Regions from separate parts of the Vibrio crassostreae genome, predicted to be linked through region 1. Evidence: predicted binding sites of a transcription regulator. Region 1 holds the regulator's gene; each other region holds the start of a gene.
The links. The regulator PurR, encoded in region 1, represses purine synthesis genes. The targets are predictions, from matches to a motif close to TNANGNAAACGTTTNCNTNA.

Region 1 (3,210 bases):
GGTGGCTATCAAGCTTATTTGCCAAAGAGCTCACTCAAGAAGAACTCGATCACTACCACTCTGTTGAAATTCGTTCTTTCCTGACTGGTTTAGGCGAAAATGAAACACTAAAGCCAGCGATTGATAAGCTAGTGGATGCGCTTAACCGCCTACAAACACGTGAAGATGCTCAACTAGAATTGTCTGCAGACTTTTGCGATCTTTTCTTAAAAACAGATAAACACGGTGCTCTTCCTTACGCTTCTATGTATATCGGTGAAACTGGCCTTTTGAATGATAAGCCTGCAAAAGATATGGAAGAGATCATGGCTAAGCACAATTTAGTGGTGAACCAAGATCTAAAAGAGCCAGCAGACCACATTGCTATCGAACTCGATTTCCTTGGTAACTTGATCATTCGTTCAAACGAAACGGATATTGAAGAAGAGCTAGAGAATTCATTTGCCGTTCAACAGCAGTTTATCGAACAACAACTGCTGACTTGGGTACCAAAGTTCAACGTGAAATGTCATGACGTTGATGAATTCGGTTTCTACGCCTCCGTCTCATCTTTGCTACTCGCATTCTGTCAATTAGACACTCAATATTTAGCTGGTGAATAGCTTATTGGATGACTAGGTAAATAAATTCAGTAGAATGTGACAATTCACCCGGATTTCTGGGTGAATTTTATTGCGAGTAATTTCTAGTCAGTCTAAAATTGTGACCGCAAACGATAAAATATGAAACATTCACGAAATGCTATACTTATTAAAGTTCAGAGCATTTCGGTGTTAAGACAAGCCGCTCAATAGCGGTTTTTTGTTTTTTAGCACTTTAGTACCCAAAGAGCCCTACAAATTTAAGCTCTTAGTTAGGTAGCTTAACGGCTACTTTATTCCGTACTTGGGGAAAGTAGCTTCTAATAGGATAAAACCATGGCCACTATAAAAGATGTCGCTCGCTTAGCCGGCGTATCAACAACAACCGTTTCTCACGTAATCAATAAAACTCGCTTTGTTGCAGAAGCAACTCAAGAAAAAGTAAACAAAGCCGTAGATGAACTCAACTATGCACCAAGTGCTGTTGCTCGTAGTTTGAAGTGTAATACCACACGCACTATCGGCATGCTTGTGACTCAATCAACTAACTTATTCTTCTCTGAAGTTATCGATGGTGTTGAGAGCTACTGCTACCGTCAAGGTTACACTTTGATCCTGTGTAATACGGGCGGTATCTATGAGAAGCAACGTGACTACATTCGAATGCTTGCAGAGAAACGTGTAGATGGCATCTTAGTTATGTGTTCTGACCTAACTGAAGAACTAAGAGAGATGTTAGACCGTCACGCTGACATCCCTAAAGTTATCATGGACTGGGGCCCTGAGAGCTCTCAGGCTGATAAGATCATCGATAACTCTGAAGAAGGTGGCTACCTAGCGACCAAATACCTTATTGAACGCGGTCACTCTAAGATTGCATGTTTAAGTGGCCACTTAGACAAAGCAGCATGTGTTGAACGTATTGCCGGTTACAAGCGCGCACTCAACGAAGCTAAGATTTCTGCCGATGAAAATATGATCATCGAAGGCAACTTCGAGTGTGATACAGCAGTACTTGCTGCAGAACAAATCGTTGAGATGGAAGATCGCCCAACGGCGGTATTCTGCTTTAACGATACAATGGCACTCGGCCTAATGAGCCGCCTGCAAGAAAAAGGCATTCGCATTCCTGAAGATATCTCAGTGATCGGTTACGACAACATCGAACTGGCTGAATACTTCTCTCCACCGTTAACGACAGTTCACCAACCAAAACGTCGTGTTGGTAAGAATGCATTCGAAATTCTATTAGAGCGCATCAAAGACAAAGACCACGAAAAACGCGTCTTCGAAATGCACCCTGAAATTGTTGAGCGAAGTACAGTTAAAACGTTAAATTAATTGATAATTCAAGTTTAATGTCATCAAGCGCACCTTTAGGTGCGCTTTTTTTATCAACAACTATAATGAACCTATATGCACAATGGAAAGATCATTAATTGAAGCAATGTCACATTTTGAAATATCAACTGTGAGCTTCATTCAACAAAAACTTTATTCTATTCAATCAGTCACGCACAGGGCAAACCACTCGAAAGAGTGAGACGCAAAGCTTCCGGCCTAAACCACTCGTTGGTATGGTAGCGGGGTTACCGATGGCAAAATGCAGTAACTACTAATAATTTAGTAATTTACGGCTTATTGACAATGTAATTGCAACATTTTGCTAATCTCTCGGACCTGCTTATTTGGTGGCGTAGTTCAAATACACCGAGATAAATAACATGGATAAACCGATACTAAAGGACTCGATGAAGTTATTTGAGTCCCTAGGAAAAATAAAATCACGCTCAATGTTTGGTGGCTTCGGTCTTTTTGCTGATGACACTATGTTTGCTCTGGTTGTAAATGACCAGTTGCACATACGCGCAGACAGAGGCACAACGAAACAATTCGAACAACAAGGGTTTCAACCATACGTCTACAAAAAACGTGGTTTCCCTGTCGTTACTAAATATTTCGCTTTACCTGAAGGCTTATGGCAAGACCAAGAAAAAATCTTGCAACTTGCAACCACGTCTCTAGGTTTTGCTAAAGAAGAAAAAGCTGAGCAGTCTTCTGCTAAGCCGACCCGACTCAAAGATCTGCCTAATCTTCGACTCGCTACCGAGCGTATGTTGAAAAAGGCAGGGATCGATTCTGTAGAACGTTTATATGAATCTGGCTCTGTAAACGCATTTAACGCCATCAAAGAATCGCATGCGTCTTCTGTCAGTATTGAACTACTTTGGGCGCTAGAAGGCGCGATCAATGGTACACATTGGTCTGTTATACCGCAGCAGCGTCGCGAAGAGCTTATCAATCGGGTCAATTAACATTGTCAGTGCAATCTATATACATAACTAAGCCGCATTTACTGCGGCTTTTTTTATATCTGATGAAAGTTAATCTATGCTTTGCCTGTCTATCTATACTATCGGTATGCATTGAAAATTTAGAGGAAGTATCAATGAGTAAGAAAATGATATTGGGTATTGTGTTGGTCGTAACCATCGTGGTGTTAGGCATCAATTTCGGCCAGTACTTAACGCTTGAAAATGCTAAGGCCCAACAAGCTGTGTTAAATGACTATATTGACAGCAACTTTATTGCTGCTGCCGCTATCTATTTTGTCGCGTATGTAATGATT
Region 2 (3,210 bases), 800 kb from region 1:
AGTAAATCACTTTTACTTTTGCCGCGCTTTCAATGGCATCTTCGATCGCTGTTTCTGTGCTGTTGCGACGAGTTAACGCCACACCAAGACGACGGCGACCATCAATGTCAGGCTTACCAAACAGACGGACTTGCGTTTGTGGTGCGTCTAGCGCCTCTGCAAGGCCTTCAAAACGGATATTCGTTGATGTGCCTTGGCCTAAGATAACCGCTGATGCACATGGGCCGTATTGAGTAATTGACTTAATTGGCATACCTGTAAAGGCACGAACGTGTAGTGCGAATTCCGACGAGTCTTGAGACATCAAAGTAACCAAGCCAGTGTCGTGTGGGCGAGGGGACACTTCATTGAAGATCACGTGGTCGCCTTTAACGAACAGTTCAACACCAAAGATGCCGTGACCGCCTAGCGCGTTAACCACTTGCTCTGCCGTGTATTGCGCGGCTTTCAGTGCGTTGTCTGACATGATCTGTGGCTGCCATGATTCACGGTAATCACCGTCTTCTTGGCGGTGGCCGATAGGGGCGCAGAAGTGCACACCGTCGACTGCACGAACGGTAAGTAGTGTGATTTCGTAATCAAAGTCGATGAAGCCTTCGACGATCACACGACCCGCGCCAGTACGACCACCTTCTTGCGCGTAGTCCCAAGATTTTTGGATATCTTCTTCGGTTTTGATAACGCTTTGGCCTTTACCTGAAGAACTCATTACTGGCTTAACAACGCAAGGCATACCTACGAACTCAACGGCAGCGGCGAAATCTTCAAAGGTGTCGGCAAAGCGGTAAGGCGAAGTGCTTAGTTTCAACTCTTCAGCGGCTAAACGGCGAATACCTTCACGGTTCATCGTTAGCTTGGTTGCATTGGCCGTTGGAACGACATTTAAGCCTTGCGCTTCTAGCTCTACCAACTTGCTGGTCGCGATAGCTTCAATTTCAGGAACCACATAATCTGGCTTTTCTAGCTCTATGATAGCTTGCAGTGCATCGCCGTCTAACATGTCTAATACATGGCTACGATGCGCAACTTGCATTGCTGGTGCGTCTGCATAACGGTCACAAGCAATAACTTCCAAACCTAAACGTTGGCACTCGATAGCAACTTCTTTTCCGAGTTCACCTGAACCTAATAGAAGTACACGAGTAGCATTTTCACGAGTAGCAGTACCAAACATAGAAATTCCTTCCGATCTTTTGAACGATTGATTGAAAACGGGGTGATCATACTTATTTCAATGACAAAAGCAAACGTTTGCGCAAGTTGTTGCGTTAATTACAGATATAAAAAAAGCAGCCCTGTTAAATAGGGCTGCTTATTTAAATTTTTGTTAATTAGATGTACTTAGATTGCTAAGTAAGTCACTGGAATGTCGGGATTAATCGCTTCTAATGTAGATTGCGTATCCGCTAGGTGGCTGATGCTACCTTCTGCGATTTCAACCAAAGCAGCACTTTCAATTTGTTCAAAATCGAAGCCCGCCAGTTTAAGTTGAATCAATGCCACTTGCAGAGGGGGCAGGCTCGGGTTAAACGCAGCATTTTCTGCGTAAGCACCCGTGAAGATCTCACCTGACGTTAGTTGTAGTGAAACACCGCTTAGGTTTTTGGTGTAAGGAGCATGGCTGCGGTTTAGTGCTGCTAGCGCTTCTACAACAATAGGCGTTGTTTCTTCGGTCGTGTACTTATGATCAAGCTTAGTCATTAGGCCAGTTGTTACACCTAAGTCTGCAGGGCCGAACGAGTCTGGCAGGTACTCCTGCAGAGACATTTCATCACGCTGTGGAAGCTGAACTTTAAGTTCTTTTGCTGTTGTCAGTTCGTTCATGAATTGACGACAGTGACCACAAGGACTGAAGTTGATCGTGATATCTGAGATACCTTGTTCGCCTTTCATCCAAGCGTGGCTGATTGCAGATTGCTCTGCGTGAACCGTTTGACCAAGTTGAGCTCCGGCGATTTCAAGGTTTGCACCAAAATACAGAGTACCAGACAAACCGCGCACGATTGCACCAACATAAAAGTCAGATAACGGAGCGTAAGAATACGCTGCGGCAAAAGGAAGTAGCGCAATACGTAGCTCGTCATCCGCTAAACCACTTGCTTGCAGTAAGCTAGCAAATTGTTCTGGAGACAATGTCGCGTCAAAGTTGTCTGCTAATACGATGTCACTCAAAAGTGCTTTGATTTCTGTTGGAGCACTTTCCAGCGCCAGGGTAATACGACTGTTCATGTTGAATCCTTAATTGACCTTAGGCTTTAAGTTTATGCAATACTCAGGAATTTTCTGTGACAAGGATCACTATTGAATTGTTGTTGTTACATTGGTTTGCATAATTAGAGTGAGGTCACACTTGAAATCGATTACAAGAGCCATTTATACAGTTGATATCGCACTTATTGCTCGTAAAAGACCGTGACTTGACTGCTCTTGCTGAATAAATGCGAATAAAAAGCCCAAACAGACACTGTAAGTAACAGCATTCTGGTTGGGCTGAATCGCGTAGTGATTGTTTCGATTAAGAATAGAACCAAACTACAAGCGAAAATATACTCGGTGCGATAATCGAGGTAATGACGCCACAGAGAACAAGCGCTAGAGAACTGAATGCCGCATCTTCTTGATTCTTTTCAGCACATGTCGCAGTACCTAATGCGTGAGATACCGTTCCCATTGTTAACCCTCTGGCGATTGGGCTCTTAATACCAATCAGGTTATAGATTGGGTAAGCAAAAATTGCCCCAAACAGACCAACAATCAAAACCAGAATCGCAGCAATAGCCGCTTCACCACCTAAATGACTTGAGACTTCCATTGCTATAGGTGTAGTGACCGATTTACCTAGTAGGCTGGCAATTAGGCTCAGATCTGCTTTAAAGGCGACCGCAATCAGTGCTGTTGTTGTCATCGACATCACACTGCCCAGCGTGCAAGCAAAGGTGATGATGCGCCAGTTCGCTCGAATTTGAGGTAACTGTTCATATAGCGGATAAGCAAGCGCCACAACCGCAGGCTGAAGCATGTAAGTAATCCAAGTGTTGTCTGCGTAGTAGGTCTCGAAAGGGACTTTGAAGAACAACAGAATTGGAATAATGATGCCAATGCTGATCAATAACGGGTTACACAGTGGTGAGTTCACTTTTTGGCTTACCCAGCGAGCAAACAGGAACACTACAATAGTGAGTAGAATCCACATGATTATTTACCTCTCGA
Region 3 (3,210 bases), on a different replicon from region 1:
GAGTTAGTTGAGCGCGGTTTGATCACGCATCAATACCCTGGCGATACTATCGGCAACACACTGCACAACTATTCCGTACTTGCAGACAGCAAATCTGTACTGCTTGGCGTTATGTCTAAGAAGATTGAAGTTGGCTCATTTGGTTATCGTTATCTTTGCCGCACTTCTTCTCGTATGAATCTAAATCACCTTCAAACTGTTGATGGTCCAATCGGTCGTTGCTACACGCTTATTTCTGAAGATGGCGAACGTACGTTTGCAATCAATGAAGGTCACATGAACCAACTTCTTCCAGAGAGCATTCCTGAAAAAGTGTTCGAGAAAGCGTCTGCATTAGTTGTCTCGTCATACCTAATGCGTGGCAAACCTGAAGATCCGATGCCAAAAGCGGTACAAAAAGCGATTGAATACGCGAAAGCGCACAATGTGCCTGTTGTACTAACACTTGGTACTAAGTATGTGATCGAAGGTAACGCTGAATGGTGGCAAGAATACCTGAAAGAGAACGTAACCATCGTCGCGATGAACGAAGACGAAGGTGAAGCGCTCACAGGTGAAAAAGACCCTCTATTGGCGGCTAACAAAGCGCTTGAATGGGTCGACCTAGTTCTATGTACTGCTGGCCCTATTGGCCTATACATGGCAGGTTACACTGACGAACCAGCGAAACGCGAAACCACACTGCCATTGTTACCGGGTAACATCCCTGAGTTCAATAAATATGAATTCAGCCGCGCGATGCGTAAGCAAGACTGTAAAGACCCTGTAAAAGTGTACTCTCATATTGGCCCTTACCTAGGTGGCCCACTTGAGATTAAGAACACGAATGGGGCTGGTGATGGTGCACTTTCAGCACTACTTCACGACATGGCAGCAAACAGCTACCACCACGTGAACGTACCGAACTCAGAGAAGCACGAGCATACTTGTCTAACTTACTCTTCTCTTTCTCAAATTTGTAAGTACGCAAACCGTGTAAGCTACGAAGTGTTGACTCAGCACTCTCCTCGTCTTTCTCGTGCGCTACCTGAACGCGAAGATAGCTTAGAAGAAACATACTGGGATCGTTAATCGACCATATTAGGGGTTAACTGATTGAGGTTAACGCCAAGTCAGATTACCTATTCCTTGAAGGGCTGCTATATGCAGCCCTTTTTGTATTCAACACCAATATAACTACAACTGTAGGTAATCAGATCGAATATTTTGCTCGTTTAAGATTTGATCTCGCGCAATGACTCTTTAGATCTGTTATCTTCCAGCACATAATTCGTGTGGTTTGCCTTTACTTGGCAGATTTATACAGTACTATCGCCACGCAAACGTTTACGTACCACCTTTCGGTTCTGATATAAGGATCAAATATGCTGTCTGATATTGATATTTGTCGCTCTACTCCCCTTAAAAACATCAGTGAGGTTGCCAAGCAAGCTGGCCTACAACACAACGAACATCAGCCATTAGGGCAATACAAATCTAAAGTGTCTCTCACATCACTTGAACGCCTCTCCAACCAACAAGATGGTAAATTGGTCGTAGTCACGGCGATTACACCCACGCCACTCGGCGAAGGTAAAACGGTGACCACCATCGGGCTCGCACAAGGTCTTGCCAAAATTAACCAATCAGCGATGGCGTGTATTCGTCAGCCTTCAATGGGCCCTGTATTTGGTGTTAAAGGTGGCGCAGCTGGCGGTGGCTACTCTCAAGTCGCTCCTATGGAACAGTTGAACCTACATCTAACTGGTGACATTCATGCTGTTACGGCCGCTCACAACCTTGCCTCTGCAGCAATTGATGCACGTTTGTATCATGAACAGCGTGAAGGCTTAGAAGCCTTTGAAGCGCGCTCAGGCTTAAAAGCACTGGATATCGACCCAACTAGAATCGTATGGCGACGTGTACTCGACCATAATGACCGCGCGTTACGCATGATCACGGTAGGCAAGAACGAAGCAGACAAAACAATTAATGGCTTTGAGCGCGAAGATGGATTTGATATCTCAGCCGCTTCAGAGCTGATGGCTATCCTTGCTCTAGCAGATGACCTTCAAGATTTAAGAAAGCGCATTGGACGAGTGGTACTTGCTTATAACAAACAAGGCTTGCCGTTAACCGCAGATGACTTCAATGTTGCAGGCGCAATGACCGTAACAATGAAGGATTCTATTGAACCAACATTGATGCAAACCCTTGAAGGCGTTCCTACCCTAATTCACGCCGGGCCTTTCGCAAACATCGCACATGGTAACTCTTCAATTATTGCCGATAAGATTGCTCTTAAACTGAGTGACTTTGTGGTAACTGAAGGCGGTTTCGGCTCAGACATGGGTTTCGAAAAAGCATGTAACATCAAGGTTAAGGCATCCAACAAGAAGCCTGACTGTGCCGTTGTTGTTGCGACACTACGCGGATTAAAAGCGAACTCAGGTTTGTACGATTTAAGACCGGGCACCCCACTACCAGATTCAATCTTTAATGATGACCAAGACGCGCTTGTTGCAGGGTTTGAGAACCTAAAATGGCACATAACCAACGTTAAGCAATACCAAGTGCCAACAGTTGTTGCGATTAACCAATTCCCACAAGACTCAGCTCAAGAGCTCGATGCTTTGAAACAGATGATCACCGACTTCGACCCAAGCGTTAGCGTTGAAGTGAGCGAAGCATTTGGTCAAGGCGGCGAAGGGACGACTCAACTGGCTCGCGCCGTGGTAAAAGCTTGCCAAAAGGAGTCTGAATTTGAGCCTTTGTACCACTCTGAGCAAACCCTAGAAGAAAAGCTAATGGCTGTCGCTGAAGTCGGTTATGGCGCGGCAAGTATTTCACTATCTCCACTGGCTAAAAAACAACTAGCTGAATTCAAACTGCATGGCTATAGCAACCTATCAGTTTGTTTGGCAAAAACACCACTATCGGTCTCAACAGAAGCACACATAAAAGGTGCTCCCGCTCAATTTGACGTACCCGTTAGAGAGCTAAAATTGTGTGCTGGTGCTGGCTTTATTTACGCGTTGTGTGGCAATGTGATGACCATGCCAGGCTTACCTGACAAACCAGCGTTCATGTCGTTAGATATTGACAGTAATGGAAATATCGTCGGCCTAAGCTAAATACCCTTAGTTAGATAAACGACAAATAATCGCGATTAATTTGGCTCAATTTTCAGACCGGTGTTCTATATTGAGCAATCATTTCCTAACGAAGTAA
Region 4 (3,210 bases), 690 kb from region 1:
TTAGAAGGCGCAAGGTCAGCAGAGCCGCCCATGAATTCTGGAAGCATTTGACCAAACGCTTCTAGTGCGTTTTGAGATGCTTTACGTGAAGCGATGTTTGCTGGGTTAGCTTGAAGATCAGCAATGATTGCGTTTGCTTTCTCTTCCCACTCAGCGGGTAGCTCGCCGTTAGTACGACGTTTGAATTCAGCTGCTAGCTCTGGGTAAGCCGCTGCGTATGCGTCAAACTTCGCGTTCCACGCTGCTTCTTTCGCTGCGCCTGCTTCTTTCGCATTCCACTCAGCTGCGATATCTGCTGGGATTTCGAAAGGACCGTGTTCCCAACCCAATGCTGCTTTAGTTGCTGTGATTTCATCAGCACCTAGTGGAGCACCGTGACAGTCATGCGTACCCGCTTTGTTTGGAGAACCAAAACCGATGATAGTTTTAGTACAGATAAGCGTAGGACGAGGATCCGCTTTAGCCGCTTCAATCGCTGCGTTGATAGCGCCAGAGTCGTGACCATCTACTGCTGGGATTACGTGCCAGCCGTATGCTTCAAAACGCTTAGGTGTATCGTCAGAGAACCAACCTTCCACTTCACCATCGATAGAGATGCCGTTGTCATCCCAGAAAGCAACCAGCTTACCAAGACCTAGCGTACCTGCTAGAGAACATGCTTCGTGAGAGATACCTTCCATCAGACAGCCATCACCCATGAATGCATAAGTGTAGTGGTCTACGATGTCGTGGCCTTCTTTGTTGAACTGTGCCGCCAGTGCTTTCTCAGCCATTGCCATACCAACAGCGTTAGTGATGCCTTGACCTAGAGGACCAGTCGTTGTTTCGATACCAGGAGCGTAACCGTACTCAGGGTGACCTGGAGTCTTAGAGTGCAGTTGACGGAAGTTTTTCAGGTCTTCAATTGAAAGCTCGTAACCTGCAAGGTGAAGCAGAGAATAAATCAACATTGAACCATGGCCGTTAGACAGAATAAAACGGTCGCGGTCAGCCCATTCTGGGTTTGCTGGGTTGTGGTTCAAGTGGCCACGCCAAAGAACCTCAGCGATGTCAGCCATGCCCATAGGTGCGCCTGGGTGGCCTGAATTTGCTTGTTGAACACCGTCCATGCTAAGTGCGCGGATTGCATTGGCTAGATCTTTACGAGAAGGCATGTCTGCTCCTGGATACATAAGCGATTTAAAAAAGAGATAATTGCTAAAGTTTTCATTTTTATTAGCGCGGGTATTCTCTCAAACGACTATTGCGACTGCAAACGTTTTACTGGCATTTTAACGGTCATTTTTCGCAATTTTCGAACATTTACATCACTTAGCAGTGGCTTATCTCGATCGATACGCAAACGATTAGTTATGACATATCATAAAAAAGAGCTTGTAATTCGACCGCTGGAATTTAGAATAGCCGTCTAGATGTAGAAACACCTACAAAATATACTGTATTTAATGGCGGCGCTTCCTAGCTTGCGACGCCATAAACTATTTACACCAAAAACTTAAAAGTGGAGCTCTCATGGCTAAGCACCTATTCACTTCTGAATCTGTTTCAGAAGGTCATCCAGATAAAATTGCAGACCAAATCTCTGATGCTGTTCTTGATGCCATCTTGGAACAAGATCCAAAAGCACGTGTTGCTTGTGAGACTTACGTTAAAACCGGCATGGTTATGGTTGGCGGTGAAGTGACAACGTCTGCATGGGTTGATATCGAAGAAATCACTCGTGAAACAGTACGTGAAATTGGTTACGTTCATTCTGATATGGGCTTTGACGCTGACTCTTGTGCTGTTCTAAACACAATTGGTAAGCAGTCTCCAGACATCAACCAAGGTGTTGATAAAGAAGACCCTAAAGAGCAAGGCGCAGGCGACCAAGGTATCATGTTTGGTTACGCGACTAACGAAACTCCTATCCTAATGCCAGCTCCAATTACTTACTCTCACCTTCTTGTTAAGAAGCAAGCTGAAGTACGTAAGAGCGGCAAACTTGATTTCCTTCGCCCAGATGCGAAATCTCAAGTTACGTTCCAATACGACCAAGGTAAGATCGTTGGTATCGATGCTGTTGTTCTTTCTACTCAACACTGTGATTCAGTAACAACGCCTGACCTACGCGAAGCAGTAATGGAAGAAATCATCAAGCCAGTACTTCCTGCTGAGTGGATCAACAAAGATACTAACTTCTTCATCAACCCAACAGGCCGTTTCGTAATCGGTGGCCCAATGGGTGACTGTGGTTTAACTGGTCGTAAGATCATCGTTGATACCTACGGCGGCGCAGCTCGTCACGGTGGCGGTGCATTCTCAGGTAAAGATCCATCAAAAGTTGACCGTTCTGCAGCTTACGCGGCTCGTTACGTTGCGAAAAACATCGTTGCTGCTGGCATGGCTGATCGTTGTGAGATTCAACTGTCTTACGCTATTGGTGTTGCTGATCCAACATCTATCATGGTTGAAACGTTCGGTACTGAGAAAGTAGCGCACGAAATCATCATTGAAGCAGTTCGTCAAAACTTCGACCTACGTCCATACGGCCTTCAAGAGATGCTGAACCTTCTTCAGCCTATCTACAAGCAAACTGCTGCATACGGCCACTTCGGTCGTGAAGAGTTCCCTTGGGAAGCGACTGACAAAGCAGCAATCCTTGCGGACTTCGCTGGCCTAAAATAATTTAGCCACTGCGATTTGTTTCTTTAAAGCCCTTACTGCTTAGTAAGGGCTTTATTTTTATGTACTTACCGAACTTTCACTCACAATACCCTTCTCCAACGCCCTTCTTTACCGTTAACCACTTAGTATAAAAAGCCGCTGATAATTTGTGTTTTCTAGCACTACTGACAATAGTTAAGGTAACTCCTAGGCGATCAAGCTCACATTTAACTTAAATTAATTCAGTCTGATAACGCTCGTTAAATGCACGCTAGAACAATAACTGGGATGACAAAGAGCAATTTAGCTCAACACCATAACTCTCACACAAGCCACATCGATGAGCCTTATGGAATTATAACTAGGACGTTATTTAACTAGGGGGATCTATGCCTCGTACCGCGCACCCATCCGAACTGAACGATAAAAAACACAAGGTCAGCGATAAGGATTACGCTCGCACCATTCCTTGCAACCAAATCAGTATTTCCGCACCCTTTCATTGGTTGTCGCTTGCTCTGCATGACTTAGTAAGAATGCCATTAATCAGCGCATTTTACGGAT

Region 2: a site for PurR is predicted at 1,240-1,259, ahead of purT (formate-dependent phosphoribosylglycinamide formyltransferase). Genes of this name have one in related genera too.
Region 3: a site for PurR is predicted at 1,315-1,334, ahead of OC193_RS18310 (formate--tetrahydrofolate ligase). Genes of this name have one in related genera too.
Region 4: a site for PurR is predicted at 1,335-1,354, ahead of metK (methionine adenosyltransferase). Genes of this name have one in related genera too.

What each region holds. Positions count from the first base shown of each region.
Region 1 covers NZ_AP025476.1:2,324,672-2,327,881, forward strand. The annotation lists gene torD (molecular chaperone TorD) at 1-602, shown strand, start outside; gene purR (HTH-type transcriptional repressor PurR) at 918-1,922, shown strand; cyclic di-GMP riboswitch class I at 2,093-2,178, shown strand; gene OC193_RS10345 (TfoX/Sxy family DNA transformation protein) at 2,306-2,896, shown strand; gene OC193_RS10350 (TVP38/TMEM64 family protein) at 3,031-3,210, shown strand, end outside.
Region 2 covers NZ_AP025476.1:1,520,373-1,523,582, forward strand. The annotation lists gene purT (formate-dependent phosphoribosylglycinamide formyltransferase) at 1-1,174, opposite strand, end outside; gene cdd (cytidine deaminase) at 1,342-2,229, opposite strand; gene OC193_RS06935 (LrgB family protein) at 2,516-3,193, opposite strand; gene OC193_RS06940 (CidA/LrgA family protein) at 3,196-3,210, opposite strand, start outside.
Region 3 covers NZ_AP025477.1:591,510-594,719, reverse strand. The annotation lists gene OC193_RS18315 (inosine/guanosine kinase) at 1-1,071, shown strand, start outside; gene OC193_RS18310 (formate--tetrahydrofolate ligase) at 1,365-3,113, shown strand.
Region 4 covers NZ_AP025476.1:3,015,410-3,018,619, forward strand. The annotation lists gene tkt (transketolase) at 1-1,154, opposite strand, end outside; gene metK (methionine adenosyltransferase) at 1,513-2,667, shown strand; gene OC193_RS13400 (DUF2189 domain-containing protein) at 3,036-3,210, shown strand, end outside.